4 regions of the Halobacillus sp. Cin3 genome follow, and region 2 is predicted to be linked to each of the others. Evidence: riboswitches for the same ligand, from Rfam matches in the RefSeq annotation. Region 2 holds a riboswitch; each other region holds the start of a gene.
The links. Region 2 has a riboswitch for S-adenosylmethionine ahead of msrA (peptide-methionine (S)-S-oxide reductase MsrA). Riboswitches for the same ligand answer to the same signal wherever they lie in the genome.
Positions count from the first base shown of each region.

Region 1 (7,826 bases), on a different contig from region 2:
AAAAGACAGTAGAGTTGTTCCCGGAAGCTTCGTTTTATTTCCTCAAGAGAAACAGCTTGTTTCTGAACCCCCCGGATGCCGCCGACCGTTCCGAGTACATACGCCTTGTCGCCGGCGGCATGTCTTGCGAGCTGGACAGCGGCTGTATTGATCTCCTTTACGTGATCCTCGAGGCCGTAACGGCCAAGTTTGATGTAATTGGCACCGTACGTATTGGTTTGAATCAAATCGGCTCCTGCCTGGACGTAAGCGTCATGAACGCTTTTCACTTCTTCTGGATGCGAAAGGTTCAGTTCCTCGAAACACTGGTCGACCCCGTAGGAATAAAGAAGAGTCCCCATCGCCCCGTCTCCGACCAGTGTTTGTCTATGGAGGGCTTCACGTAATGTCATATACTCACCCTCCTGTCTTCAGCAGTCCGTTCGATTTGGTTCAAAGCCTGCGAAAAGTCAGCGATCAGGTCCTCCGGTTTTTCCAATCCGACCGATAAACGCAGCAGTCCGTCTGTGATGCCGCGTTTGGCCCGTTCCTCCTTAGGCATGGAGGCATGGGACATCCGCGCCGGGTACGATAAGATCGACTCGACAGCTCCAAGACTTACGGCATACACCGGAATTTCGACAGCTTTTGTGAATTGACGGACAGCCTCCTCGTCACGGAGGCGGAAAGATAGAACGGCTCCATACCCGTCGGATTGATACGTGTGGGTGGAATTCCCCGGATGACAGCGGAAGCCTGGATAGTACACGTGCTCGACCAGAGGGTGACTGGATAAAGCTTCTGCGACTTTTGCCGCTGATTGAGATGATTGGGTGATTCGGCAGTGGAGTGTCTTCAGGCCGCGGAGCACGAGCCAGCAATCGTGTGCGCCCAGAATAGATCCGAAAGAATTCTGTAGAAAAGAAAGAGCCTCTGCGACGTCTTTCCTGTTGGTCACGGCTAACCCGGCGACGACGTCACTGTGTCCGGCAATGAACTTTGTTGCACTATGGAGGACAAGATCGGCGCCAAGGTCGAGCGGACGCTGCAGGGCTGGTGTCATAAAGGTGTTATCGACAAAGGTGAGGCAGTTGTTCGCTTTGGCGAGTTTTGCCACTGCACTTATATCAGTGATTTCAAGTGTTGGATTGGAAGGAGTTTCAATATATAACAGCTTCGTATTCGGCTTTATGGCTGTAGCCACTTCATGCAGATCGGTCATGTCAACAAAGGTGTGATCGATTCCAAAGCGGTGGAGAACATCGTGGATCATTCGGAAAGTCCCCCCGTATACGTCCTTGGTTATAACGATGTGATCCCCTTTGGATAACAGCATGAATGCTGTGGAGATCGCTGCCATTCCGGAGGCGAAAGCAAAGCCTTTCGTGCCGTTTTCAAGGCCGGCGATCGTCTCTTCCAACGCTGTTCTTGTCGGGTTTCCCGACCGGCTGTAGTCGTAATCCCCCGGTGTGTCAAAATCCTGTTGGTGAAAGGTTGAGGACTGTTGGATCGGGACACTCACCGCTCCGGTCTGCGGATCGAACTTCTGGTCGTTGTGAAGCAGGCGGGTCTGCAGGGAATGGGTATTCATTGGACGGATTCCTCCTTAGGTAATTGACTCAAAGTAGATTGAAGATCTGTCAAAAGATCATCGATATGTTCCACGCCTACGGAAAAACGGAGCAGTTTATTGCACACGCCGTAGCGGACGCGTTCTTCTTCAGGGATATCGGCATGGGTCTGGGTGGCGGGGTAGGTGATGAAGCTCTCCACACCTCCGAGACTTTCCGCAAAACTGATTAAATTCAATCCTCTTAGAAAAGGGTCGATCCAATCTTCTTCCTTTAGCCGGAAGGACACCATGCCGCCTTTTCCTGGGTAGAAAATATCACTCACACATGGATGATCTTCCAGGAATCGAACGACGGCTTTGGCGTTGCCTTCATGCTGCCTCATCCGTAGAGGCAGGGTTTTCATGCCGCGCATGACGAGCCAGGAGTCGAACGGCGACAGGACAGCCCCGGATGTATTCTGATGAAAAGCGAGCTTTTCGCTGATGCCTGCTCCTTTACTGACAAGAAGTCCGGCCAGAACATCGTTATGTCCAGCCAAATATTTCGTCGCGCTGTGAATGACGATGTCCGCTCCATCCTTCAACGGCTGTTGAAGGGCCGGTGTGTAAAGGGTGTTATCGACAATCAGCAGGAGGTCATGTTCTTTTGCAAGTCCGGCCATCTGCTTGATGTCGGTTTGGTGCATGAGCGGGTTTGTCGGGGTTTCAATGTAAACGGCTTTCGTACGTTCGGTCACATAAGAAGGGAGGTCATTCAGCTTTTCGTTTTCCAGGTAGGTGAACTGTAGACGGTAACGCTCCTTCATATGTTCAAATAAGCGGTAGGTTCCCCCGTACAAATCTTCGGATACGAGAATTTCATCACCCTCCCGGAATAGGGAGAGGACGGTCTGGATGGCGGACATTCCTGAACTGAATGCAAAACCTGCGTCACCTTCTTCGATATCGGCGATGGATGCTTCAAGGATTTTTCTTGTCGGGTTGCCCGTCCGCGTATAATCAAATCCTGTAGATTCCCCGAGCCCGGGGTGGCGGTAAGGGGTGGAAAAGTAAACCGGTGGATTGATCGCTCCGTACGGTTCGTTCCGCTGGTTTCCTGTCTGGACGAATTTTGTTTCCGTGTGACACATAAAAATACTCCTTTCGTTTATGAACCGATCAAGAGAGGAAGAAGCGTGAAGACGAAAAAGGACGCCTTCTCTAAGAAGAAGGCGTCCTGGATATCCAAGGCTTCTTCTTATCTTTCAAGTTGATCAACAACTTGCTGGAGTTAGCACCCTTCTGGTCGATACCAGGGGTTGCTGAGGCTTCACAGGGCCAGTCCCTCTGCCTCTCTCGATAAGAATATAATTGTAAGTTCATGTAAATGTTGATGACTACTCTACACTACTCAGAAAGTTTTGACAATATGCATACGGAAGATTTTTCAATTTTAATCGAAACGTCCTATTTTATCCGTATTCCTTTTGGTGGGTCCGTTTTTTCTCAAGGTATTCTTCATCCTCGCGGGCTTTGATCCATTTCTCTTCGAAAATCCGGGCTGATTCTGCTTTTTCCTCATCCATGTCACGGTCGTTGATGTCTCCATCGTCATCGTATTTTTTTCCACCTTTGTAATTGGCGTACCGGCGCGAGCGTGTATACCCCATCTGGAGGAATTTACGGGCCATATCCATGCCGACAAAATCATCGTTTTTCTTGTATTCTTCAAACATAGCGTAAATTTTTTCTGACGACTCTCTGGCGATTTCAGGTGTTTTGAAGCGCCAGTGCTGGAGAATTTCACTTTTGTAGGGTTCGACAAGAAGTACACCCTGCTCGCCGCGCCCGACACGGTATTTTTCGGGTTCTTCTCTGAAATCAATGGAATCAAAATCTAAATCGTAATCAAAAGGCATGGTCCTTCGTCCTTTCTGTATTTTCTATGCCGAACATATTCAATTTCAGGTCCCTGGACAATTTTTTGATTAAAGCGCCGCCGGCTGTGCTGTTTCCCTTTTCATCAATGGCAGGGCCGACGACGCCGATTCCCATTCTTCCAGGCACCGTACCGATGATGCTCCCGGATACTCCGCTTTTACATGGGAATCCAGCTTCGACTGCGTAGTGGCCGGATGAGTTGTACATCCCGGAGGTCATCATGATGGCTTTTACGGTTCTTAGGTGGTGGGCGGGAATCAAGCTTTCTTCCGTATCTGGATCGAGGCCGCCTTTAGCAAGGAACAAGCCGACCCGGGCAAAGTCATGACAGCACATCATGACTGCATTCATACGATAGTATAAATCCAGCGCTTCTTCGACATCGGTTACAAGTGTGCCTGTACTGTGCATAAAGTAGGCGAGGGAACGGTTGCGCGAGCCGTTCGCCTTTTCTGCTTCGTACATCTCTCCGCTCATTTCAAGATGGTCGTTGCTGGTGATTTTCTTTAAGAAATGCATATAGCGGTCGAACCGGTTTTCCACGCTCTGTCCTTTAATAAGGGAAGCTGTAGCGATCGCGCCTGCGTTAATCATCGGGTTGAAAGGTTTGCTTGTGTCATAGGACTCCAGCTGGCTGATGGAATTGAAGAAATCTCCCATCGGCTCCATTCCTACGGTTTGAAAAACACGGTCCTTTCCGAAGTCCTGGAGAGCAAGCATCAAGCTGATGACTTTTGAGGTACTCTGCATCGGAATGTATTGATCATGATCCCCGGCGCTGTAGCACGAGCCGTCTGTCGTGATGATGCTGACGCCGAGGTAGTCTTTATTTGCCTCCCCGTAATCAGGAAGGTTCATATTCACCTTTCCTTGAGAAGCATAGGGACGGCTGTCCTCAATAGCTTCTTCCAAATAGGAGTTCGATAGTTCTGTCATAGCGTTTCTCCTTTTTTGTAGTTCAGTACCCTCTTACAGAAAGTGGGTAAACAAAAAAAGCAGCCATCCCCGCAGGGAAGTGGCTGCATGTGCTTACTGCTGCTTTAAGTAGCGCCGGTCTTTCAGGAACAATCTCCAGAATAAATAGAAGGCTGGAATCAAAATCCCGAAACCGACAGCATAGACGATCAGCATGGGGTAAAAGGTGGAAGCGTTGGTGAACCCATCGCTGACTGTTAAATCCGGGTAAATCAAGTACGGCAGGTGGGCGGATCCGTACGCATAAATAGCGAATCCGTACTGCAGCACGATCATGATGACGGCAGGGCGGGCCCGTCCCTTTCTTCCGTCCGGTTTTTTCAAAAACAAAAGAACGTAGCCGATCAGGAAAAACAACAGGGAAAGGCCGAAAATGAGCCAGTTCTGCTCAATATTATCAACAATCCAACCAGCTTCCTCAGGAAATGTTCCGATTGTCAGCATGGCGACAGCGATGCTGACAGGTCCGAGCCACAGGGCGTGCTTTCTGAATGTATCATACGCATCCCAGTCTTCAGCTTCCTTGGCATAGTCCATTAAAAAAACCGATGAAATAAACAACTCGGTGGATAGACCGAATAATACGTGCATGTACAGCGTCGGATGGGTCAGAAGCTCTCCGTATTCCAACCGCGGGTAGTCATCCTCAAAGCTGATGAATCCCCCAAGGGTAATCGGCAGAATACTGACAAGCAGGGCAGGAATGATCAAACCTGTGACCCCGGAAGTGACACGCAGCAGCCCGACAAATTTCCCTGCATAGTGCTGGAACACCATAAAGGTGGTCCGGATCGTCAGGAGCAGCAGTCCGAGCGCGACAGGAACGAGCAGGACACTGCTCAGAAGCGTCGTTGCATAAGGGAAAAACGTGACCACAGAAACGACGAAGATGACGAGGAATACATTGGTGACCTCCCACGTCGGAGATAAAAAGCGGTTGGCAATCTGGGCGGCGCTTTTTTCCTCACTTTTTCCATAAATCATCCCCCAGAACCCTGCCCCGAAATCAAGAGATCCGAGCATTGCGTAAATGAACAGCAGGCTCCACAGAATGGTGACGGCCAGTGTTGAAGCTTCCATAAAAAGTTCTTCCTTTCTCTGCCTTTATTGAGAGCTCAAGTCCCGGCTGACAGGGTTTCTCTTGAAATAGAACCGGAGGACGAATCCTGTGACGAACAACAGGGTGATGTACAAACTCATGAACAAGTAAAAGAGAAAACCGACACTTTTGGATTTTGTTGCAGCTTCCCCTGTTCTCAGGACATCTGTAATCGTCCAGGGCTGTCGTCCGATACAGCTGAAGCACCAGCCAGCTTCGATTGCCAGCAAAGCCAGCGGTCCGCTGACGACAAGGATGGCGAGAATCCATCCGGGAAACTCTTTTTTTAGGACGAGTTTCCAGAACAAGGCGGCAAAAGCGACGGCAATCAGGACAGTACCGATGCCGACCATGACATTGAACAAAATATGGACATACAATGGCGGCCACAGCTCCTGCGGGTATTCATTCAGACCTATCACTTCGGTATCAAGCCGGTCACCGGCAAGGAAGCTCAGTCCGTATGGAATTTCAATGGCGTACTTCACCCGCTGGTCCTCAAGGGACGTGTAGCCTCCGACAGAAAGCGGGGCATAACGCTGGGTTTCGAATAACCCTTCAGCAGCTGCCAGTTTTCTTGGGTTGTATTCATGGAGCATTTGAGCGGTTTCGTGGCCGTTGATTGCTGTGCCTAAAGACATCAACGCGCCGAAATAAAGGGCGATCATCAACGCTTTTTTATGATAGGCACGCTCCTGGTCGGTGATTTTCGACTTCATCAAACGGAGCGCAGCCACGGAAGCCACAAGAAAAGCGACGGTCATGTAGGCGGAAAGGGTGACATGGATGGCCGTGACCCCGAAGCTCGGGTTGAAAAAGGCCGCCCACGTATCAATATCTGTAATTTCCCCGTTTGGAAGCATACGGAAGCCCGCCGGGGTGTTCATCCAGGCATGGACATCGGTGATCAGTATGGCCGACGCAGTCGCTCCAAGAGCAACAGAGATGATGCTTACAAGACGGAGCGTCGGCGGCAGGCGGTCCGCCGCATATAAGTAAATCGACATGAAAACCGCTTCAATCAGGAAAGCGAAAATCTCCATCTGGAACGGCAGGGCGATGACCTGGCCGACGATTTCCATGAAGTCAGGAAACAGCAGGGAAATCATAACGCCTACAATCGTTCCGGATGCGATCGATACAGCAAGCAGGATGGCGAAGGCCTTCGTCCATCTTCTCGCCAGCAGTGCATAATCGCTGTCTTTTTTAATAAAATACATAACTTCCGCTATGATGATCATCACAGGAAGTCCTACACCGATGGTGGCATAGATGATATGGAAGCCCAGGGAAGTTCCGAAAAGGGCACGGGCCATGACGACGATATCCATTTGATTTCCCACCTCACAACAAGTTTCATTATCCTTTGGTTATTCTTCCTATGAGGTGGAGGATTATTCGTTAGCAGGAACCTTTTTCTACAAGAACCATATACTCGTCGACGGAAAAATGTTCAACACCTGAATCTGACGATGTAATGGAAAAGTAGGCCTTGGTATTGTTGTCTGCCGACAATAAAGCCTGTTCTATCGCGCGCTGTTCAACAGGACAGGACTGGGTGCGTGTCACCCACGACGAAAAAGGGAGGGTCTTCTGCCGTTTCAAGTGTTTCTTCACGATCAGCGATTGGTCGTTGAATAAGGCTTCCCATTCCGATACCTTCAAGGCACGGACGTGGCTGGGGTCCCTCCTTTTTTCAAGAGCGTTGTAAAAATGGTCAAGCTGATCATCTTCAGGTGCTGTGTTATCAATCATGAGGAAGCGGCCGCCGGGTTTCAGGACGCGGGAGACTTCCGATACAAAGGTATCGGGTTCAGGAAAGTGATGGGGAGCAATCCGGCAGGTGACCGCATCGAAGTAATCGTCAAGAAAAGGAAGCTCTTCAGCATCCGCTATAATAAACGCCATATCAGCGATGCTGGAAAGGTGGGCGGCTGTGTTCTGGAGCATTTCCTTTGTCAGATCTGCCGCATATACACGGTGCACGAACGGCTGCACAGCCTTGGCCACATGACCGCCGCCTGTGGCTGCATCGAGCACCCTCCAGTGTTGTTCCGGCTGCAGCCATTCGACCAACAGTTTCAAATCATCAGGATTGTTATGGGTGGTGCTTTGAACATACGCCTCTTTGTTTTTTGAGAAAGTTTCCTGTACACGCCGTTTCTGTTCATTTTTCATCCCAGACATCCTTCCTTCCATGGAGTTGCTTATAGTGTAATCCGAAGCATGGGTTTTGGATAATACCAATCTTTGATCTGCCGTGATAACCACAACAAATCA
Region 1 is NZ_CAMZMV010000008.1:25,318-33,143, reverse strand. It holds gene QMA39_RS18030 (bifunctional homocysteine S-methyltransferase/methylenetetrahydrofolate reductase) at 1-392, opposite strand, end outside; gene metC (cystathionine beta-lyase) at 389-1,570, opposite strand; gene QMA39_RS18020 (methionine biosynthesis PLP-dependent protein) at 1,567-2,682, opposite strand; SAM riboswitch class I at 2,787-2,897, opposite strand; gene QMA39_RS18015 (DUF4385 domain-containing protein) at 3,004-3,450, opposite strand; gene glsA (glutaminase A) at 3,440-4,408, opposite strand; gene QMA39_RS18005 (cytochrome d ubiquinol oxidase subunit II) at 4,502-5,527, opposite strand; gene QMA39_RS18000 (cytochrome ubiquinol oxidase subunit I) at 5,552-6,877, opposite strand; gene QMA39_RS17995 (class I SAM-dependent methyltransferase) at 6,948-7,724, opposite strand.
Region 1: another riboswitch for S-adenosylmethionine. It lies ahead of QMA39_RS18020 (methionine biosynthesis PLP-dependent protein); the one in region 2 lies ahead of msrA (peptide-methionine (S)-S-oxide reductase MsrA).

Region 2 (7,826 bases):
ACGAAAAAACAGCCGCTTCTTTGTCTGCCGCGAGCGATTCCGCCAAAGGATAAGCCCCCATGTCAATGGCAAGCAGCATAGAAGCAAACATAGAAGGATCCGCTCCAACAGCCTGGAACAAGGGAGTGACGACCGGCGCGAGCCATCTGGACAGCACCGGGGCGAGAGAGATGATCCCCACCATAGACAAGGCCAGTGGACCCATCATCATAAAGGCTTCATAAAACCGCCATCCTAAGGCAAGGCGGTGATTCAATATGTAGTAATCAAGAGCTCCAAGAACCATAAAGGCGCACATAACTATAAGAATGATGTCATTCAACACAGGCTCCCCTCCTCTCTCCATCTCCTTCATTCTAGTGAACTTTCTCCCATAAAAAAAGCCTGTGTTAACCAGTTAGAGTTGTCCATTTGTCGTGTAAAGGGTCACATTCCGCTTATCTGTGGATGAATGCCGCGGGCATCACCACCGAACGCTTCTCGTGTACGCAGGTTCGCAGATTCAAAAGAACGGCATGGGCTGCGCTATGGCCGCTTGCGTGGAAAAAAAGGGGAAGGAACAGTCGCTGATGACGGCTGGCTGCAGGAATATGAAAAAGACTCTCCTCCATCCAGCAAGGATGATCTGGGTGAAGGAGAGTCTTTTTCGATGTTAAAGAACGCCCAAGGAGCGGGGCCCCTTCCACTCCTGCGGAAAGCACGGGCGCTCGTCCGCGGAAAGGGAAGGGGCTTTCGCTCCTGGCGGTAAAAAAGAAAAAAAGCTTGTAAAGAAACAGAGGTTTCTCTACAAGCTGATCCCCTCAGTGAGGGACTTTTCATCAGCCGATGGAGCAGGCCGCAGAGCCATGTTTTTGAATGTATTTCTGGTGATGCTCTTCCGCTTCAAAGAAGGAAGAAGCCTCTTCCACTTGTGTAGCGATCGGACGCTTAAAGACGCCCTTGGCACTCCATTCACTGATTTTCTCTTCTGCAATGTACTTCTGGCTTGCATCTGTATAGAAGATCACTGAACGGTATTGATGTCCTACATCAATACCCTGACGGTTTACCTGTGTCGGGTCATGGGCTTCAAAAAAGATATTGACCAGTTTTGCATACGTAATCACAGCAGGGTTGTATTCGATGCGGACGGCTTCCGCATGACCGGTATCCCCCTGCTTCACTTCTTCATAGGAAGGATTTTCGAGATGTCCTCCGATATAACCAACGATTGTGCCCGTTACCCCTTCGAATTTCTCAAAAAATGCTTCTACTCCCCAAAAACACCCTGCGCCGAAAATTGCTGTTGCCATATCTACATCTTCCCTTTCCTTTAACGCAACTTCTATCGAGAGCCATGACGGGCATGCTGATATGCAAAAAACCCCTTTTCTTATCCACATAAGAAAAGGGGTTCGTATCAATCCGTACGATCCTCTCATCTCTTAGGATGGTATTCATCCTACAGGAATTGGCACCGTTCTCGTCAATCCGTGGATTGATTCGATGGTTGCCGGGCATCAAAGGGCCAGTCCCTCCGCCTCTCTGGATAAGAAGTTTCCGTTATTTATTTAATGTTGATTATCATCATACTACGTTTCAGTAACGAAGTAAAGGATGAATGATGATTCTTTTTGTATCATCATTGTATTCACACTTTAGCATGACTATGCCAGTCCACGCAAAAGAAAAGACTTACTGGCTGCCTGTTGTATCTATTTCTTCATACGGCTGGACGATGACAAAACCTTCTCCTTCGAACTGCATTTGGATAGATTCCCCGCTCCCCCGTCCAATAAACGTTTTGAAGCTCACATCCGTCTTGAAATTCGGCTCCAAATGTCCGGACCAGGCCACGGTTGCATGCGGGTCTGTAATGACCGGCTCTCCGGGGCGTACGAGCAGTGTCAGTGGTTCGTAATGGGAGGTGATAGCCACACGCCCGCTGCCATTCAAGGTCACGTTAAACAGACCGCCGGAAACCATCCCGGCCACTTTTTTCATCAGCTTGATATCCCAGTCGATGCTCGGCTCAAAGGCGAGAAGATCGTTACCGTTGACTGTGATGGTTTCATTATCCAAGTCAAAAATCGTAATCTTTTTCCCCTGATCAGCGAGGTACAAACGCCCGCGCCCTGTCGCTTTCATCAGTGAACTGCCCTCTCCCGTCAACGCTTTCTTGAACATTTTTCCTACGCCGTGCTCCAGAATCCCTTCCCTCTCAAACTTGATATCCCCATTATAGGAAATCATGGCCCCGGATTTCGCCCAGACCTGATCCAACAGGTTCACCTCGAGAATACGCGGGGTTTCCAGCTCGAAATAATCATTTTCTGAATCATCCTGTTTCGTGGCCCTGATAAACTCTTCAATCGAATAATCTGACATGACAGATTCCTCCTTATATGTAGGTTATAGTTCTATACCACACCAAGGGGTGGGTTAGACCATTCATGAAACCTTTGTCTATGGTTTTACGTTTACGAAAGAGGAAAGGTTTCATCACCACCTGCCAGGGGAATGGTCATTTTATTTGATCTATGCAAACAACCTAAGGACGAGGAGGACCTGTTTATGTATGGTCTTGATGAGAAAAGAAAACAGCTGCTGGAGTATGCTCATTCCATCTCTGACGAAAAGGCAGCACGAAAGCCCGGGGAAGGAAAATGGTCGGTCCTGGAAATTCTGGAGCACCTGTACCTGATGGAACAACTTGTCGTCTACCAGATCAAGCAGGCAATAAAGCAGGGAGATATCCAGCAGACTTCCGAAAAACCGATCCACCGGACGACGGAAAGGCATTACAAGGTGGAAGCCCCTGAGTCCGTCCGGCCTGAAGGTACGTTCCAAACGATTGCAGAAGCCGAGGATGGATTGAAAAAAACAAGGGAAGCCACGTTATTCCTCATCCATAACAAAGATGAAGAAACATTGAAGAACCGCGTGTTTCCACACCCCGCTTTCGGAGACATGGACTTGACCCAGTGGATTGAATTCATTGGCTGGCACGAACTCCGCCACCTTGATCAAATGAAAGAAACAGTGGAAGCTTTATAAACCTGAAAAAAAAGACAGAGAAGTAAATCTCTGAGCTTTCAGTTGCAAGAAATCCTGTTTTTTATCGTGCGTCCAGGAACGCAGACCACTCCCTTTCGGCGGATAAGTGGAACGTGACCAAGCAAACAACGTACAGGTCTACTGGATGACAAGTCCTTGTCTACAGTTAAAAAGCGCAGAGACGAATCTCTGCGCTTTTTCTATCTTTGGTTTTCCTATTATTTTTCAGGTTTCATTTCTTCGCCGTTTTTTCCGGTGTAACGGAGACCCCATCCCGTCCATGCTGCAATCAGCATAACAATCAGCAGGAGCCATCCTTGGAAGACATAAGGGAATACTTCACCAGGGGAAACGACTGGTAGGAAGTCATACTTGTCTGCCGCTCCCTGAACCGTGGCCCAGGCAAGCAGGACACCACCACTCCAAGGGAAAATATAACCTAAGGAAGAGGTCACTGTATCTAGGAAGTTGGCCCGCCGGTATGGATGGATATTCAATTCCTTCCCGATTTTCCTCACAAACGGAGCCGCTGCAATTTCAGCTGCTGTGTTGATTGTGATGAAGACATTCAAGAAAGCCACGATACCAAAAATGGCCAGTTCAGCTCTGCGGACTACACCATTGATGATGCGGAGGAAGAAGTTCTTAATCACTTCCATCGTCCCCCCTACTTCAAGCATGTAAGCCGCCGCAAGAATGAACAAGATTAAAATAGCCATATTGAAATATCCGCTGATTCCATCAATAAGGGCCCCTTCAATAACAGGGTCCCCCGCTTCATTAAAATGAATATACAGCACTTCCTTTAAGGATAGGCCACTCAAATATATGAAAACAACAGATGCAAGGATCCCCCATGATAAGGAGGTCAGAAGATGCTGGCCTCTCAGCGCCAGTACAAGAACGAGTACAAATGGCACCAGCATCAACAGACCGTTGGGAGACACCTGGCTCTGCAGGTCATTGACTACCTGCTGGCTCCCTTGTTCCCCACCGCCGCCGAAAACAGTGAAAAGAATCATTGCCGGAATAGCAGCCGCCATGGAGTATTTAAAACGGGAACGGACCACTCCAGGTACATCCGCTTCCTGTGTCGTTGCAGAAACGATCGTTGTGTCAGAAACAGGCGCCAGGTTATCACCGAACACGGCTCCACTTAAAATTGCTGCAACAAGCAGCACAGGATCCGCTCCTAAAATGACACCAGCTGGATACATAAGCACACCGAACGTGGCTACCGTACCGTACCCGGTTCCTACAGCTGTGGAAAATAAGCCGGCAAGCAGGAACGTAATACCGACAAAAGCTCCGCCTTCCAGCCCGGTTTGGAAGCCGAACCATATCAGACCATCCACCAGTCCTCCGGCGGACAGCATATTTGCAAACATGCCGGCCCAGAACCAGGCAATGATCGAAACGATCCCCACTGGCTGAGCCATCCCTGTAATCAGACTCTGCGCATAATCTGACCACTTCGATTTAGTAAAGAACAGCCCGAGGCCGATTCCAATCACAATGCCTAAAACAAGTCCCTGCTCTGTAACAAGACCAGCCACACTTAAGACAATCGCCCATATGATAAAGAAGACCAAAGGAATCGTTGCAGCAAATACCCCGCCATGGAATTCCAGGCGTTTGATTTCTTTTTCCCCTAAGGCTTCATCGATGACTTCTTCATTTCTTCCCTCTTGATCTGCCATCTGATTCCCTCCTCAAAAATTACTTAACCTTGTATAGTTTACCACCTGATATGATGGAATATAAACAGCTGAATTGTTACCACTTTAAAGCAGGGCAGGGAATGTACTGGAAAGCACAGAAACCTCTTTTCCCTAATAAAATTTAAACGGACCATTGTTTATAAAGGAGTTTATTTATGAAATTAAGGCATGCAAGGTTGGAAGATTTTGAAACGATCAGTCAATGGATTGGAACAAAGGACGAGCTCAAACAATGGAGCGGCTCTGGTTTTGAGCACCCTCTCTCCTTGAAGCAGTGGGAGAAATACTTGAATGAGGAGGACCGTCAATCGTTCACAGCCTTGTTGGAGGACAGCCCGGCCGGACACATTTCCATCGGCCGCATCGAACGTCTTAAAACAGGAAGAATCGGTCGTGTGATTACAAATCCCGATCACCGCGGAAAAAAGGTTGCCACCCAGATGCTGCGTGAAGTCACAACCTACGCCTTCGACCGACTTCATCTAAAGACCGTCACCTTAGGCGTTTTCGCCTTCAACACCCCGGCTATCCGCGTATATGAAAAAGCGGGATTCTCATTCAAAGAACAAGATAAAAATAAGGAAATGGAGGACACCCATCCCTGGCACACACTGGAAATGGTCCTCTCCAAAAATGAATGGAAAAATTAGCGGATGTTTCCATATCATTTATATCTTTGTTTTCTGCTGTAAAAAAAATTAAAATAGAAAAGAGGGTTCTTTACTCAGAGCATAAGGCAGCGCTTACATGTCTATAACCAGCACACTTTACGAAAGCATGCCTTCCACCTCGCTGCTTCCATATAAAAGCACAGGCTCCTGCTGAACATTTGACTATACAAATAATTCTGATAATATTATGAAGCACAATACTATCCATTTTACAGATCTGACAGGAAGGTGAAATTGTGACAACGCTTAACAGTACGAACGACCACACGACTCCCCTGAGGAGAGATATCCGATCCCTTGGACAAATGCTTGGAAACATCCTTGTCCATCACGGCGGTGAAGAATTATTAAATAAAGTAGAAACCATCCGCCAGCTGACCAAAGACTTACGACAAAACCCTGAACAGCATACTTATAAACAGCTGAAACAAGAAATCCAGAGCCTCGAGCCGCCTATGCGCTCGCAGGTCACCCGCGCATTCTCCATCTATTTCCATCTTGTGAATATCGCTGAGCAGAACCACAGAATCCGCAGAAGAAGAGAATATCAACTCCGTGAAGATCATGGGGCGCAGCCTTTTTCATTGGAAAGTGCCGTGATTAACTTGAAAAACAACAACTTTTCGAAAGAGTTGATTCAGGATGTGCTCCACGATCTTTCCCTTGAATTGATCATTACCGCACACCCGACGGAAGCAACCAAGAGAACCGTGCTTGAAATCCAGAAACGGATTGCTGCAATCCTTCAAAAGCTTGATCACCCGCAGCTCACAAAAGGAGAACGCGAAAGTCTTCAGGACAGCCTCCAGAACGAGGTGACGGTTCTATGGCAGACGGATGAACTCCGTGAACGCAAGCCGACCGTCATGGATGAAGTACGGAATGGATTGTACTACTTCGATCAGACCTTGTTTGATGTTCTTCCTGATATTCATCAGGAGCTTGAAAATCGACTGGAAGATCATTTCCCTGGAGAAGACTGGGACGTACCGAATTTCCTCAAATTCGGATCCTGGATTGGTGGAGACCGTGACGGAAACCCTAACGTGACTCCTGAAATCACTTGGGAAACGCTTGAGAAACAACGGCAGCTGGCTTTAAAGAAATATGACCAGGTGCTTGTGGAGCTGATGAAACGATTCAGCCACTCTTCGACACAAGTGACCGTGACCGAAGCTCTGAAACAATCGATCGAGGAGCAGGAACCTCTTCTTTCTGAAGAAAAGAGATGGCGGGATGACCGGGAAATCTATCGCCGGAAGTTTGCCATCATCCTTGAACGGCTGCGTCAGGTAGGCCGGTCTGAGATTGGTTACAAGGATGCAGATGAACTGCATGAGGACCTCCTCCTTATTCAAGAAAGCGCCCAGACCCATCAGCCGAACCGCGGCGAACTGAAGAAATTGAGAAAGTTGATCCGTCAGGTGGAAATGTTCGGCTTCCATCTCGCTACCCTGGACATCCGTAATCACAGCGGAGAGCATGAAGCTGCGGTTACCGAGCTGCTCCGTAAGGTTGGAATTGAAGAGGACTATTCAGCTCTCTCTGAAGAGCGGAAGCTGGCCGTTCTTCAGGATGTATTGAAGGACCCACGTCCGATTTCCCTGCTGAACGAGGATTATTCAGAGTCCACCCAGCAGATGCTGACCGTTTTCCAAATGATCCGTAAAGCTCACCTGGAGTTCGGTAAACGCTCCATTGAAGTTTACTTGATCAGTCATACAGAAGCCGCAAGTGATCTTCTGGAAGTTCTTGTCCTTGCTAAAGAGGCAGGTATTTACAGACTTCACGCCGACGGCACTGTGGAAAGCAACATCAATGTTGCCCCGCTGCTGGAAACCGTGGACGATCTCGTTGCCGGACCTGAGATTCTTAAAACTGTATTTGATATGGACATATACAGCCGTCACTTGAAAAAGCGCGGCAGCTCACAGGAAATTATGCTCGGATATTCCGACGGCAGTAAAGATGGTGGAACACTCACGGCCAACTGGCGTCTGTACAAGGCTCAGCAGGAAATCCGTGAAATGGCCGAGGATTATGGTATCGGTCTCAAGTTCTTCCATGGCCGAGGCGGCTCATTAGGCCGCGGAGGCGGACCATTGAACCGCAGCCTGCTGTCACAGCCTGCTGAAACCCTTGGTGAAGGAGTGAAAATCACCGAACAAGGAGAAGTGCTTTCTTCCCGTTATCTGCTTCGTGACATTGCTTACCGAAGTCTGGAACAGGCAGCCTCCACTCTTGTGGAAGGAGCGGCCAATGTCTCGAAGGAATCAGAGCAGGGCCACCATCGTGAAGACACATGGGAACAGGCCATCGAAGAAATTTCCGAAGTATCTCTTAAAAAATACCAGGACCTTGTCTTCGGCGACCCTGAATTTCTTACGTACTTCAATGA
Region 2 is NZ_CAMZMV010000004.1:386,095-393,920, reverse strand. It holds gene eutH (ethanolamine utilization protein EutH) at 1-325, opposite strand, end outside; gene msrA (peptide-methionine (S)-S-oxide reductase MsrA) at 819-1,292, opposite strand; SAM riboswitch class I at 1,415-1,535, opposite strand; gene QMA39_RS15035 (AIM24 family protein) at 1,675-2,367, opposite strand; gene QMA39_RS15030 (DinB family protein) at 2,554-3,036, shown strand; gene QMA39_RS15025 (Na+/H+ antiporter NhaC family protein) at 3,255-4,736, opposite strand; gene QMA39_RS15020 (GNAT family protein) at 4,913-5,407, shown strand; gene ppc (phosphoenolpyruvate carboxylase) at 5,665-7,826, shown strand, end outside.

Region 3 (7,826 bases), on a different contig from region 2:
CATACGGATTTTTCCGATCGGATGACTTATGGAGAATATTTACGTTTAGACCAGCTGCTTGATGCGCAGAAGCCGCTTTCTTCCCATCATGATGAAATGCTCTTTATTATGATCCATCAGGTGAGTGAAATATGGATGAAGCTGATGCTGCACGAACTTCAGGCAGCCATCCGGTCGATTCAACATGACGACATGCAGCCGGCTTTTAAAATGCTTGCCAGAGTCTCCAGTATTCAGAAGCAGATCATCCATGCATGGGATGTACTGGCGACGATGACTCCGTCAGAATACATGGAGTTCCGGGATCATCTCGGCCAGGCTTCGGGGTTTCAATCCTACCAGTACCGGATGATTGAGTTTGCCCTTGGGTACAAAACGAATGCCGTATTGAAGATTTACCGGAAAGATAAAGATCTTCACAATCGACTGGAAAAGGCCTATAAAAAGCCCAGCTTGTATGATGTTACACTTGAGCAGCTGTCCAAAGCAGGATTTGATCTCGATCCACAGGTGCTGAACAGAGATTATACCGATTTGTATAAGCAGAACCCTTCGGTTGAAGCCGCCTGGGCAATTGTCTACAAAGATGTGGATCGGTACTGGCATCTGTATCAGCTGGCTGAGAAGCTTGTGGACTTGGAGGACAGCCTCCAGCAGTGGCGTTTTCGTCATATGAAGACAGTGGAACGGATCATTGGCCATAAAAAAGGGACAGGAGGATCTTCAGGGGTCGGCTACTTGAAGAAAGTTTTGGAGCACCGCTTTTTCCCTGAGCTTTGGGACGTCCGCACCCACTTTTAATGTCAGAATAGACTGAATATATCTGATTAATTAAATGATTGTTACATTTGTGTTACAATAGGTTGTGTGACTAATAGATAAAGAGGGAAGAATTATGAGACAACCTATTTTATATATATCACTGCTGGTCGTTTTAGTTGTATCAGGATGCTCATTTATCGCAAAAGCTAATGAAAATGATTCTAAACAATCTGATGAAACAGAACCAATGTACGATATCGATATGAAGACGGAACTTGTGGAGCATAATGAATACCACATAACCATCCACTATCCGCAGACAACCAACAATCAATTGAATCAGACGATTGTCGATTACGTCAATCAACAGAAGGCCGGCTTTAAACAGGCCAGCTATCAGAATAAACAATCCGTGGAGGCTTCTGAATCACATGAGCTTCACGTGGACTTCGAGATGCTCTATCAGGATCACCGATTCTTCGTGGTCCGCTTTATAGAAACGATGGATGTAGGCGGAAACGAGGTTATCCAAAACCAGACCGTCATGAATTTTGATAAGAAGGACGGGCGCAGGCTTGAGCTGGACGAGCTGCTCAACAATGACCCGGAAGTGCTTGATGAACTGGCTGCATTGACAGAAGAAGCACTGAAAGAAGAAGTTTCCACCCGTTACAGCCTACCTCTTCACGTGAACAAGGGGACATTTGAAGATGTGGCCCTTACCAAAGAAGGGGTGAGGGTCTATCTTCAGGCGGAGGACGGCACGTTGGGATATGTGCTGGTCGAACTTGAAGAAGGGCAGGATCTCATTCGGAAAGAATTTGTAGAAGCTTTGGAATCCGCTTCCGACGTATCGGAACCATCCTCTTCGGAGCAGAAGCAAGACCGGGAAGGTCCCGTGGAGGCTGTTTCAACGGATGACCTTGGGGTGGAAACCGGAGAAAAGAGAGCTGCTCTCACTTTTGATGACGGTCCTCATCCAACATGGACAGTGGATATTCTCGACCTTCTGGAGAAGTATGACGCCAAAGGCTCGTTTTTCATGATTGGAAAACGGGTGTCCTATTACCCGGAAACGGCCCGGATGGTGGCTGAGCAGGGTCATGAAATCGGAAATCATACGTGGGATCACCCCCGCCTCGCCCGGTTAAACCCGGAAGAGGTGGATGAGCAGATTCTCGCTGCCCAGGACGTGATCAAGCAGGCTGCTGGAGTAGAAACAGCTGGATTGAGACTGCCGTTTGGCGAGGAGCCTCCAATGGCTTACAAAGGCGATTGGAATACGGTTCCATGGACGCTCTATTCTGAGGAGTGGAGCGAACAGGAGCCGGAGGAAATTGCGGAAGAGATCACTTCACAGGCAGAGGATGGTTCGGTAATTCTTCTCCATGAATTAGAGAGCCGGACCCCTGAAGTTGTGGAGCTTGTGCTGGAACAGTTAACTTCCCAAGGGTTTCAATTTGTGAAAGTCAGTGATCTTCAATCATAAAAAAGACGGGTAGATGGACATCGTGTTCGTCTACCCGTCTTTTTTATGTTTTCTAGTCCTCATTCAGCTCATCTTTGATGAAACGGCCCCATTGTTCGAATTCAACGAGAAAGCCGTCATGACCATAATCCGTAGGGATATGCCTGTGGAAGGCCTTCGGTGCCGCCGATGAAAAAGCGGAAATCAGCTCTTCTGGATACAGCAGGTCGTGTTCAAAACTGAACGTGATCAAGTCTGCTTTATACTGAGCGGCGGCCGTTTTCCATCCTCCCCGGTTCCTCCCGATGTCATGGTTATTCATTGCATCAAGCAGGTACAGGTAGCTGTTCGCGTCAAACCGTTCTTTGATTTTATCTCCCTGATAATCCAGATAGGATTGAATTTCATAGGTGTCTCCTCCATTGGACCGGTCAAACCTCTTTTCAAAAAGAGTGGGGCTTCTGTAAGTCACCATACCGGTCATGCGCGCAATCTCAAACCCCTGCAGGGACTCATTGGTCGTGTAGTTCCCGTCTTGGAACAAAGGGTCATTTTTGATAGCTTTCGCCCCGATATGATTGAAGGCGATGCCGTAATCACTCAAGTAGGGGGTCGCAGCCATAATCAGCAGCTTCTCCATAAAGTCAGGGTAGAGGAGCCCCCATTCATACGCCTGCATACCTCCAAGCGACCCTCCCGCAACAGCCTTGACCTGATGTATGCCCATCTTTTTTAAGGCCTCATACTGGGCGCGCACCATATCCCGGATGGTCACTTTAGGGAACTGCTGGCGGAATGGTCTGCCTGTATCAGGATTCATACTGGCGGGACCCGTAGACCCATGACAGCCTCCCAGAACATTGAACGTAATTACTTGGAACAGGGAGGTGTCGACTGGACACCCCTCACCGATTAATCCTGCCCACCAGCCGGGCTGCTCTTGGGTACCCACAGCTGCCTGGTTCCCGGTTAAAGCGTGGCAGACGATAATGACGGGAGCATGAGAGGGGCCGGTGCGTTCGTAAGCCAGCTCAACAGATTCCAGCCGGCCTCCGGATTCGAAATCGAAGGGTCCCAGTTCAATCGTCTCCAAAGCTGCTGTCTGGCTGGCGGGGTTTTTTAAAGACATGCTTTCATTCTCCTTTCTGGCCATTATACAGTGACGAGTGTATGAGATAAGTTGTGTCCTGATCGGATTGAAACGATCGTCTCGTAAAGACTGGCTCCGGATAGGATTTGTTCATTTTTCAGGGAAGAAGCAGCCTTGGACCAAATGACCAATGGATTCGCTGACTGGGCCAGATCCGTCTGGTTTTCTCCAAGGGTTTCAAAATAAAGAATATCGAAAGCTGGATCGTTCAGTTCCAGCATGTCTTCAGCCTTTGAAAAAGTAGTCACCTCAAAACCGAACCGCTCCAGTTTGGAGGCTTCCTCCTGCAGGCCTCCCGGCTGGTCAGGAATGATGCCGATCGTTTTCCTGCGGATGTTTCCATTGGACCGGTCGAGGGAGGAACGGAGAACGGTCTCCGCTGGATGAGGCTGTTCCTTATAAGGACGGCTGTATCCATTGGCCTTTTCTATGGCTTGGTCCAAGTCCCGTATAAGATCATCCACAGATTCCAGACCAACCGACAAGCGGACAAGTTCTTCGGATACACCGGACTTTTTCAAGTTTTCCTCATTCAACTGCTGGTGGGTGGTGGAGGCCGGATGGATGATCAATGATTTCGCATCCCCGACATTGGCCACATGGGACCAGAGGGTGGAATGGTCAATCAATTTACGACCGGCTTCACGTCCGCCTTTGATACCGAAGACAACCATGGATCCGGCTCCGCCTTTCAAATACTTCCCGGCAAGGTCATAAGTGGGGTGATCCGGCAGCCCGGGATAATTCACCCAATCCACGCCTTCATGGTTCTGCAGGTAGGCAGCAATTTCATATGCCTGCTCTGCATGCTTTTCGATTCTCAGGTGGAGCGTTTCGAGTCCCTGCAGGAGCAGGAACGCGTTCTGCGGGCTCAGGCAGGCACCGATATCTCTCAAAAGCTGAACACGGAGCTTAACCGCATAGCCGGCAGGTCCAGCATCAATACCGAAGCGGATGCCGTTGTAGCTTTCATCAGGCTCTGTAAAACCCGGGAATTTTTCGTGGTTCCAGTCGAACCGGCCGCTGTCTACGACAATACCGCCGATAGCTGTACCATGGCCCCCGATCCACTTCGTTGCGGAGTGGACGACGATATCTGCCCCCCAGGTGATCGGCTTGCATACATAAGGGGTGGCGAAGGTGTTGTCGACAATCAATGGAATGTGATGAGCGTGGGCAATATCCGCCACCGCTTCAAAGTCCAGTACATTCAGGCTTGGATTACCGATGGTTTCAGCGAAAATCGCTTTCGTTTCAGGCGTAATAGCTTCCTCGAAGGCATTAGGATCGTTCCCATCTACGAAAACAACGTTCACACCATAGCGGGGAAGAGTGTGCACGAATAAGTTATACGTACCTCCGTACAAGTTGGAAGAGGTGACGATGGTATCCCCGGCACCGGCAACGTTCAGGACGGCCATCGTAATTGCCGCCATCCCGGAAGCTGTAGCTACAGCGGCAGCACCGTCTTCCAGAAGGGCAACACGCTGCTCAAATACATCGACTGTCGGGTTTGTGATTCTGGAATAGATGTTCCCCGGTTCGGCCAGGGCAAATAGGTTCTGGGCATGATCGGTATCATTAAAAACATATGAAGTCGTCTGATAGATGGGAACGGCACGCGAGCCTGTTGCTGGATCAGCTTCCTGTCCACCGTGAAGCAGCTGTGTTTCATCACCATACACATGATTTGAATAGGTCATTGGTTCATTCCTCCTTATGATTTCCAGGACATCCTGATCCTCGGTGTAGAGGGAATAAGAAAAACCCTCTTCTGTAAGTAAGAAGAGGGTTTTTTATGTATGTTTACCTCCCCTTATCTTTCAGATCATCTGATCTGTAGGATGTAGCACCTTTTCAAGTTTTCCTTGAAGGTTGCCGGGCGTCTCAGGGCCTAGTCCCTCTGCCGCTCTCGATAAGAGTTTTCAATATTTAATTTATCTGACTTGTTTGAAATTATAAAGGGGTCCTGCTCTCTTGTCAATTCTCAGCTTGAAACAAGGGTGTTTAAATCTATATTAGGGCGGGAATGGATAATTAAGTCTATGTTGAAGGAGATGTTTTCATGAAGGAATATAGTGTAGTACCAAATAAAGATGTAACCGGCTGGTTCGTAAAGATTGAGGACGTAGCTCCGACAGATTTATTTGATGAGCGTGATACAGCTGTAGAAAAAGCTGAAGAAATCGCGAAGCAGAACAAACCGAGCCGCTTGTACATCCTTGACCAGAATCACGAAGTTGAAGAAGAGCGTACCTTTTAAAAAATCCCCGCCCAGGGGATTTTTTTATGGCTTCCTATGCTTGTTTTCCTGTGGCAGTAGTTTTTTTACGTGAAACCGATTATGATGGGACACAGGTTGAGAAAGAAAGGAAGGACCGGAATGAATCATACATATGACGTGATCATTACAGGAGCCAGGGCAGCTGGGGCGAGTCTGGCTGTCCTGCTCGGGAAAATGGGGAAGCGTGTTCTGTTGATCGATAAAGCCGCGTTTCCAAGTGACACACTATCCACTCACTTTATGTCCCATACCCGCTTCCTTGAGGAGCTGGGCATCCTTCATAAACTGGAAGAGACTGGTTTGAGGAAAGTGAGTCGGATGCGGACGTATATCGGCCAAAGCTTTATGGAAGGACCGAGAGCGGATTATACGATTATACCTAAACGTGATGTGCTCGACCCGCTTCTGATCGAGCAGGCCGAGGGGTTGAATTCCGTTACCTTCATGCCGCGTACGTCAGCAAGAGGTTTGATCAGGGAGGATGGGCGCGTTACCGGACTTCACCTTGAAACGGAAGGGAAAACGTGGGAGGCCTATGCCGCGTGGGTGGCCGGAGCAGATGGAAAGCACTCGAACATCGCTGCCTGGACGGGAGCAGAGAAGTACCGGGAAACGAAGCCACTCCGTCCTGTGTTATACGGCTATTACACAGGCGTGGAGCCGTTAAGCGAACCTGTAACGGAGATTTTCCTGCATGAAGGACGAATCGGCTTTGTTTTTCCAATGGAGGAAAACCGGAACTGTCTCGGTATTGAAATACACCCTGGGGAGTTTGCAGACATGATGAAAGCGCCACAGGAAACATTTGAACAAACGTTTAATCAATTTTACGGAATGAAGAAGAGGATGGAGGGGGCAGTTCTACAGGGAAAGATTATCGGAACCCCCGGAATGCCGAACTTTTTCAGGAATGCTTATGGAGAGGGCTGGGTCCTCCTTGGAGATGCTGGTCACAGCAAAGATCCAAGTACGGGGCTTGGAATCAATGATGCGTTTCTGCAGTCCTTCCTGCTGGCCGATGCTTTTCAGCAGATGGATGAAGGGGTGGATTGGGAAACGTCCCTGGATCGTTTTCAGAGTCGAAGGGATGAGCAGCTGCTGCCGGGATTTCAGCTGACATTGGATTATATCCAATCGCTCCGGAAGTGGACAGACAACGAAATGGCATTGTTTCAAACCATCGCGGCCAATCCTATGGCGTGGAATAAGCTGATGCCTCATATGGGACGGCATTTGAAAGAAGACACCAAAGATTTCCCTCTTTTTTATCAATCGGTGGAAGGGGAAGCTTCCTCCTTCGGTTTCAGGAAGGATTAACTTCCTTTGAAGGCGAAATGGTTAAGAGAGGTGATGAGAAGATGGAATGGTCGAAAACATCAGCTTTCGAAAAGCTGCAGGAAATTTATACAGATAAAGTGATGCAGGACGAAAAAAGAAGAATCTTTCAAATGGTGTACCGCCATCTGCATGGCCATCTTGACGATCTTGCTGTAGAAACAGGTCTGACAGAAAAAGCTGAAAAACAATTGAAGTTTTTTAAAGAATACACGTTTATGCCGGGCGATAATCTATTTCAGTCGATGCGCTGGGTCTTTTTGGTCGCCCGTGGAGAGAAACCGAAGGAAGCAGAAGAAACAAGGGAGCACTTGAACCGGATTTACCGTTCGTTGTATCAGCCGGCCGGCTTGAAGAATCCGGCCATTCCAGAGACTTTCTGGGAAACGCCTCTCGGTGTCGCCTGTCTGGTGGCAGAAGAAGGAGTCGAGGCGGTTTATCCGATTCTTGATGAAGTTCTTGAAGTCGAAAAAATATAGGATGAATGTGGTTTTCTGAAAAGGAAGCCCAAGAGAAGGGGAGGGTCAAGGATGGAACATTATGAAGTGACGATTATCGGTGCAGGCCTTGCAGGAATAACAGCCGCGCGCCGTCTGATGAAGCAGGGACGTACAAATATCCTGCTTGTCGATAAAGGGAAAAGTGTCGGGGGACGCCTCGCCACCCGCCGGATTGCAGGCGGCAGGGCGGACCACGGGGCCCAGTTTTTTACGGTCCGTACAGAAGAGCTTGAAGAAGAAGTCCAGGACTGGGTAGAGGCCGGATGGGTAAAGGAATGGTTCGGTGACGACCACCCGCGGTATACGGCTGTAGACGGAATGAATGCT
Region 3 is NZ_CAMZMV010000003.1:289,710-297,535, forward strand. It holds gene kynA (tryptophan 2,3-dioxygenase) at 1-801, shown strand, start outside; gene QMA39_RS12135 (polysaccharide deacetylase family protein) at 896-2,251, shown strand; gene QMA39_RS12140 (homoserine O-acetyltransferase) at 2,304-3,359, opposite strand; gene QMA39_RS12145 (O-acetylhomoserine aminocarboxypropyltransferase/cysteine synthase family protein) at 3,383-5,083, opposite strand; SAM riboswitch class I at 5,194-5,302, opposite strand; gene QMA39_RS12150 (DUF2188 domain-containing protein) at 5,446-5,643, shown strand; gene QMA39_RS12155 (NAD(P)/FAD-dependent oxidoreductase) at 5,764-6,981, shown strand; gene QMA39_RS12160 (hypothetical protein) at 7,023-7,478, shown strand; gene QMA39_RS12165 (FAD-dependent oxidoreductase) at 7,530-7,826, shown strand, end outside.
Region 3: another riboswitch for S-adenosylmethionine. It lies ahead of QMA39_RS12145 (O-acetylhomoserine aminocarboxypropyltransferase/cysteine synthase family protein); the one in region 2 lies ahead of msrA (peptide-methionine (S)-S-oxide reductase MsrA).

Region 4 (7,826 bases), on a different contig from region 2:
GGTCATGGGATCGGCGTAGAAGTCGATGAGGAAAAGCTGGCAGAGGTGACGCAGCAGTCTTCCACCCATACCCTTTCCTAAATGGATTCATAACCTTCGCCTTCATGGTTCACACTAAGGGAAAGGAGGGTGAAGATGGGACGAGATCCGTATTACATTAACATCGGTACGCGGGAGATTTCGATAAATCATGATGCCAACAATGATGATTTTATTATCTACGCCACCCCTGAAGAAGTGACGGCTCTGCGTGAAGTGTTTGATGAGATTGCTCATGCAGACGTCCGGTCCTTTTACAGGGCTCATATTCCATTTATGCCTTACCATCAGGATCAGGATAACGATGATACCGATGCCGATATGCATAAGGCTTTCCAACAGATCTATGATCTGGGTGATGAAATGACGAAGAAGCATATTGAGGAAATGGGCGTATTGAAAAGTTGAGAGAAGGGCCGCTTCCCCTTTTGAAGCGGTTCTTTCCTACATAATAGGGGGATTTTGTGTCGGTACGGACCGGAAATCCTATAAGTGGAGAGGGACTGGTTTGTATTTGCGGCTGCTTATGGTACGATTTAAACAGGAAAGTGAACGTATAACAAGGATTAAAGGCAGTTGAAGAGACATGAAAACTTTTTATGATTTTTATCAAAATCCTGTCCGGTTATCCTTCGAGGATCACCCTTTTTCTGAAGAGCCAAAACATGTGTGGATCATCTGCCGCTTTCGTGATCAGTGGCTGTTAACCCGGCACAAAGACAGAGGGCTCGAATTCCCTGGTGGGAAAGTAGAAGAAGGGGAGACGGCGGAACAGGCAGCAGTAAGAGAAGTGAAAGAAGAAACAGGAGCCGATATTGATGATCTGACTTATCTTGGGCAGTATCATGTCGATGGAAAAGGCGGAACTGTCATCAAGAATGTCTATTTTGCTACAATATCTGAGCTGGCTGATCAGGATCATTATTTTGAAACGCATGGCCCTGTTCTTTTCCGGCACCTGCCGGGAAACTTGAAAAATAACGACCGGTTCAGCTTCATGATGAAGGATGAGGTTCTTCCGGAATGTTTAAAGCGGCTGGAACACCGCTGAACAGAAAAAATCCGCCGTTGGATAACGGCGGATTTTTTGTATTTAGTTTGTGTGGTGGGTCGGGCCGGCCTGCTTGATTTTATCACTGGCGTATGTGAACTTTTTGAAGTTGGCATGAAACTTCTCGGCAAGTTCCTTGGCACTCTCATCATAAGCGGCCGGATTGTTCCACGTTTTTCTCGGAAATAAGACTTCGTCCGGTACTCCCGGGCAGTGGGTCGGGATGTGAAGCCCGAACACAGGGTCTTTATAAGTTTCGGCAGAACTCAGTTCACCTTCCAGAGCTGCATGGATCATGGAACGTGTGTAACTCAGTTTGATACGCTCGCCTTCTCCGTAGGCTCCCCCTGACCAGCCTGTATTGACAAGGAAGACGTCCGTATTGAACTGGTCTATTTTCTCTCCGAGCATCTCTGCATATGCTGATGGAGCAAGCGGAAGGAAAGGGGAACCGAAGCAGGCGGAGAAAGTAGCTTCCGGCTTGGTAATCCCTCTCTCTGTGCCAGCCAGTTTACTCGTATAGCCGCTTAGAAAATGGTACATTGCCTGTTCTTTTGTTAAACGGCTGATCGGTGGGAGGACTCCCGTGGCATCGGCTGTCAAGAAAATGATGGCATTTGGATGGCCGGCAATACTTGGCTGCACTGTATTATCAATGTGATCCAGTGGGTAGGCAGCCCGTGTATTTTCCGTCAGGCTCGTATCGTCATAATCCGGTGCGTGTGAATCCGGCTGAAGGACGACGTTTTCCAAAACGGATCCAAAATGAATGGCATCATAGATCTGCGGTTCTTTTTCTTTGGACAGGTTGATGCACTTGGCATAGCATCCTCCTTCAATGTTAAAGACACCGTAGGGGGACCAGGCGTGCTCATCGTCCCCGATCAGGCGGCGCTGAGGATCAGCGGACAGAGTCGTTTTTCCTGTGCCTGACAGACCGAAGAACAGAGCAACGTCGCCTTCTTTGCCGATGTTGGCCGAACAGTGCATCGGAAGGACGTTCTTTTCCGGAAGCAGGTAGTTCATGACGGAGAAGATGGACTTCTTGATTTCCCCTGCGTATTCTGTTCCTCCGATGAGGACAACGCGGTGTTTAAACGAAACCATTATGAACGCTTCGGAATTCGTGCCATCCACGTCAGGATCTGCTTTGAAGGTTGGAGCAGATATGACAGTGAACTCTGTGTCATGCTCCTCCAATTCGGATGCCTCCGGCCGGATGAACATTTGGCGGGCGAATAAATTGTGCCAGGCGAATTCTGTAAGTACCTGCATAGGAAGGCGGTAGCGCTCATCCGCTCCTGCAAATCCTTTAAAGACGAATAACTCCCTGCGGTCTTTCAAATAATCGAGCACTTTATGGTATAATTTCACAAACGTATCATCGTCAATAGGCTGGTTCACAGCACCCCATTCAACTTTATCTTCGGTTACGTCGTCGCGGACAATGAATTTGTCCTTTGGTGAGCGTCCCGTATAGGTACCGGTCGTAGCCTGAACAGCCCCTTTTTCCGTGAGTGTACCTTCATTGCGGTATAAGATCTTTTCCACTAAATGTGGAACAGATAATTGGTGGTGGACATGGTCCTGGGAAAGTAGAAGATTAAGTTCTGACAGTTGGTTTATTGTACTCATATGCATCGTCCCGCCTTTGCAGTTTAATAATGTGAGATTAGTATAACACATTTATTTTAATCGTCCATACTATTCAGTGGATTGTGGGAAAGTTTTCAATTCTGCCCTATTTCATGGCTGTTATTATCCTATGATGGTTTTATCAGAACGTTTATCCAGGATGAATTTGGATGGAAAGGGTTTTTCGAAACCCGATGAATCTAATTGACATTAAACACGCTTTTCGATACGATAGCTGAGAACGGAAACTCTCTTATCCAGAGTTGGTGGAGGGACAGGCCCTTTGAAACCCAGCAACCGTCCTCAGGGACATGGTGCTAACCTGAAGCAAGGAGTCAGCTCCTTGGACGATAAGAGCGAAAGGAAGCAGCCCCTTTCCTCGGTATAGGAAGGGTTTTTTCTTTTTATATGAAGGAAATGTCCATGACCAGGCCTTGCCGCCTGTTTATTATTTCTGACTGAGAACGTGCACGAAAACGTTTTCGGATCCAGGGTGACACTCATGAAATGAACTTATGTTTTTCTACACATACTGGTAAAGAGTTCCGTCTAATACTTTGTACTTACAGAAGGAGGAGTTTTTAGAATGCCAGCGAACCGCCGGTTATTCACATCAGAATCCGTGACAGAAGGTCATCCGGACAAAATCTGTGACGCTATTTCTGATGCTATTTTAGATGAAATTTTAAAAAACGACCCGAATGCAAGGGTGGCATGTGAGACAACAGTAACTACGGGACTTGTCCTGGTTTCCGGTGAAATCAGTACGAATACCTATGTTGATATTCCATCAATCGTGCGCCAGACGATTAAAGATATTGGATATACACGAGCAAAATACGGCTTTGATGCAGATACATGTGCCGTTTTGACGGCTATTGATGAGCAGTCCCCGGATATTGCGGGTGGGGTGGATGTTGCGCTTGAATCCCGTGAAGGGAAAATGAGCGATGATGAAATAGAAGCCATCGGTGCTGGTGACCAGGGATTGATGTTCGGGTTTGCCAACAATGAAACACCTGAACTGATGCCGCTGCCTATTTCTCTTGCCCACAAACTCTCCAAGCGTCTTTCTGATGTCCGCAAAGACGGAACACTCGATTATCTTCGTCCTGATGGCAAGACGCAGGTAACGATTGAATATGATGAAAATGATCATCCGGTCCGCGTGGATACGATTGTTATTTCGACTCAGCACGCTGAAGAGGTCACGCTCGAACAGATCCAGAAGGATTTGAAAGAGCAGGTGATCGGGCCGGTTGTACCGGAAGGCTATATTGATGATGAAACCAAATACTTTATCAATCCGACCGGGCGTTTTGTAATCGGCGGTCCTCAAGGGGATGCCGGTTTAACAGGACGTAAGATCATCGTAGATACGTACGGTGGATATGCGCGTCACGGTGGTGGTGCCTTCAGTGGGAAGGATGCGACCAAAGTGGACCGTTCCGCTGCATACGCAGCTCGTTATGTTGCGAAAAACATCGTAGCCGCAGGTCTTGCGGATACGGTGGAAGTCCAGCTCGCCTATGCGATCGGGGTGGCTCAGCCGGTTTCCATTTCCATCAATACCAGCGGGTCCGGCAAAGTGTCGGAAGAAAAGCTGGTGGACGCTGTGCGTGACTTGTTTGATCTCCGTCCTGCTGGAATCATTAAAATGCTCGATCTTCGTAAGCCTATTTACCGTGATACGTCTGCCTACGGCCACTTTGGCCGGACAGATGTTGAGTTTCCATGGGAACGTACGGATAAAGCGGAAGAGCTCAGTGGTCGTTTTCAATAAAAAAAAGCTGTTTCCTTGTTGGAGGAAGCAGCTTTTTCTATTTTCACGAGTGTACAAAAGGTAGAGTACGTATTGGTCTTTCAATCTACGATACGGCCATCCCTTGTTCTTCCTGAGAGATTGTATCCATTTCCCTCCGCCTGTCTTCTATTCATGCAGGCATCCAGCTGAAAAGCGTTGGATGACTACATCAATGCGATTTGTGGACACCCCTGCTGAATGACATGTTTTTTTGTCTATCAGCCCCGAAGGTTTTTATAGTACTGCCCTTTTGCGACATACGATTTCCGGATCCGGTCCATTTCTTTGTAATCCTCTTCTGTTAAGGAACGGATCACCTTGGCCGGACGCCCGAAGGCCAGTGTATCCGGAGGGATTTCTTTTCCGGGCGGAACAAGGCTTCCTGCTCCGATAAAGGCCCGCTCCCCTATGACAGCGCCATCAAGAATCATGGATCCCATACCGATCAGAGCGTCGTGTTTAACGTGTGCAGAATGCAGGGTAACCTGATGCCCGACCGTAACGCCGTCTTCCAGTATGAGAGGCTGGTCAGGGCTTTGGTGCAGCATACTCAGATCCTGGACATTTGTGTTTTTACCGATATGTACCGATGAGACATCGCCGCGGATGACCGTCTTAAACCAGATGCTTGCGTTCTCTTCTATGACAACATCCCCGGTAATGACGGCATCTTCTGCTGTAAAAGCTGATGGGTGGATGAGAGGTTGTTTCCCTTTATATTCGCAAATCATACGAAGCCCCCTTATAATATGAATAACATCAGTATATCAAATGAAAAGAGGGATCGGCTGTGGAAAAACTGGAATCGACCCGTGATCGCGCAACGATCATTCTCGTCCATGGCGCTTTTGAGCATAAGGGAAGGTATAAGGAACTTGCCGATCGTTTCCGTCAGGACGGTTTTTCAGTGATTTATGGAGACCTGCCGGGACAGGGGTTGTCCGATGGGAAGAAAGGTCATATTCGTTCGTTTGGTGATTACGTTGAAACCATTCAAAGCTGGTATGAGCAGGCGGATCCGGATAAAAAGATATTCCTTCTCGGCCACAGCATGGGTGGACTGGCTGTGATTCGTTTTATGGAGGAAAAGCAGCCCCAGCTGGATGGTGTGATTTTGTCTTCTCCAGCTGTACAGATCCGGAATAAAACGGCCCGGCCGCTGGAAGCTTTATCATATCTAATGAATGTTTTTACACCTTCGCTGCGTATGAAAGCGGGACAGAATCCCGAAAATGTAACTAGAAACCAAATCAAGGTTGAAGAATTCCGTCAGGATCCTCTTGTCATTGATAAAGTATCGGTGCGGTGGTACCGTGAGTTTCAAAAGGCGGGAAGCCGGGCGTTTCAACAAGTCAATCGTTTTCCTGATGTTCCTCTCTTAGTGATGCAGGCAGAGGAAGACCTTTTAGTGGATCCGGCACGCACGAAAGAATGGTTCAATCATGTTGATACCAGTGAAAAAAGTTATAAGCTGTGGCCGGGCCTTTATCATGAAATTTTCAATGAGCCGGAAAATGACCAGGTCTATCACTATACACAGTCTTTTTTGAGCAACATAATAAATGAACGTTAGGAGTGTCCACCCTTGAAGGAGTCCGTTCCAAGCAATGCTGTCCATCTGCTTTATGAAGTGTATCGGAATGTGTTTCCGCGAGTACATAAAGAACTAGCCTATTGGAAAGATGCTGCCTCCCGCATCCCTAATGAAGAATTAAGAGCACAGGCCGAGGCCAGTATCAAGGATAAGACCTTTCATTGCGAAGGTGGGGCGATTTATTCCGTGCTTTCCGGTGACCGCCCGGATCTTGCTGTCCGTTTTATTGTCGCTTACCAGACGATCAGTGATTATCTCGATAATTTATGTGACCGGAGCACCTCCATGGATCCTGATGATTTTGAAAGGCTCCACTTGTCGATGGCTGATGCATTAACCCCGGGAAATCCGTGCCGTGACTATTATAAATACAGGGAAGAGAAGGATGACGGCGGGTATCTTCATGAGCTTGTGAAAACCTGTCAGGATGTGCTGGGTCAGGCTGATAATTATCAGATTGTCCATGGGCGGGCACTGAAGCTTGGGCGTTTGTACTGCGACCTTCAGGTACATAAGCACGTGATCGAAGAGGAAAGGATTCCGAGACTACAGCAGTGGTTCGAACATCACCAGACCGACTGGCCGGAATTGAAATGGTATGAATTTTCCGCCTGTACCGGCTCCACCTTGGGCATTTTCTGCCTGGTTTCCTATGCGCTGGGGAACAAAATGGATGAGGATCTCGCCCGTAATGTGGAGGACAGTTATTTTCCGTTTATGCAGGGGCTTCATATTCTGCTTGACTATTATATTGATCAGGAAGAGGATGAACGGGAAGGAGATCTCAATTTCTGTTCCTATTATGACCATCAGGAACAGATGAAAGGGAGATTTGAATACTTTGTGCGCAGGACGGATGAAGAGGTTCAGAAGCTTCCGGACCGGGCCTTTCATCAAATGATCCATAAAGGCCTTGTTGGGATGTATCTGGCTGACAGGAAAGTCGGGCGGTTGTCCAATGCAAAGAGCTTTGTAAAGGATATGCTGAAAATCAGCGGCCGGAAGACGGCGTTCTTTTATTTCAATACGAAAATGTACCATAAATTAAAGCCTGGCAGGGGTTAAAACTGCCAGGCTTGTTTTATACGTTTTTCTCGATGGCGATAATAAAGGGAGGGGTCCGATCCTTGTTGATGAAGCTGTAGTTGAGAACTTCATAGTCCTTATGGTCCAGTGAGGAGACATAACGGAGGACGGCTTCCTTTTCCTCTTTTCCTCCCGGGTGTCCGTGATAGACGACGAGGACGACAAGGCCTCCTTTTTTTAAGGATTTCAAGACGTTTTGGATGGAAGTAATGGTGTCATTCGGTTTTGTGATGATGCTTTTATCACTGCCCGGCAGATATCCAAGATTGTAGATAGCCGCCTGGATCATGCCTTTATGCTCCTCCTGCAGGTGCTTCTCAATGTGCGTATGAGAGTCATGAATGACCGTGGCCCTTTCCAGTACTTCGTGCTCTTTCAAACGTGCCCTGGTATTTTCAACGGCCTGTTCCTGGATATCAAAAGCATAGACGTGACCATCGTTTCCGACGAGGTTGGATAAGAATAAGGTGTCATGACCGTTGCCGCACGTCCCGTCAATGACAGCGCCGCCTTCATGAACAGCCTTTTTCATAAGAGCGTGAGCCTGCTCCAGTATTTTATTTAAAATCATGCTGTGCCTCCAAACAATAGATTTCACCCTATTGTAGCATGAATGG
Region 4 is NZ_CAMZMV010000002.1:3,984-11,809, reverse strand. It holds gene menC (o-succinylbenzoate synthase) at 1-81, shown strand, start outside; gene QMA39_RS08150 (hypothetical protein) at 136-447, shown strand; gene ytkD (RNA deprotection pyrophosphohydrolase) at 626-1,090, shown strand; gene pckA (phosphoenolpyruvate carboxykinase (ATP)) at 1,133-2,725, opposite strand; SAM riboswitch class I at 2,976-3,082, shown strand; gene metK (methionine adenosyltransferase) at 3,312-4,508, shown strand; gene QMA39_RS08130 (gamma carbonic anhydrase family protein) at 4,748-5,260, opposite strand; gene QMA39_RS08125 (alpha/beta hydrolase) at 5,320-6,102, shown strand; gene QMA39_RS08120 (tetraprenyl-beta-curcumene synthase family protein) at 6,115-7,188, shown strand; gene QMA39_RS08115 (class I SAM-dependent methyltransferase) at 7,205-7,780, opposite strand.
Region 4: another riboswitch for S-adenosylmethionine. It lies ahead of metK (methionine adenosyltransferase); the one in region 2 lies ahead of msrA (peptide-methionine (S)-S-oxide reductase MsrA).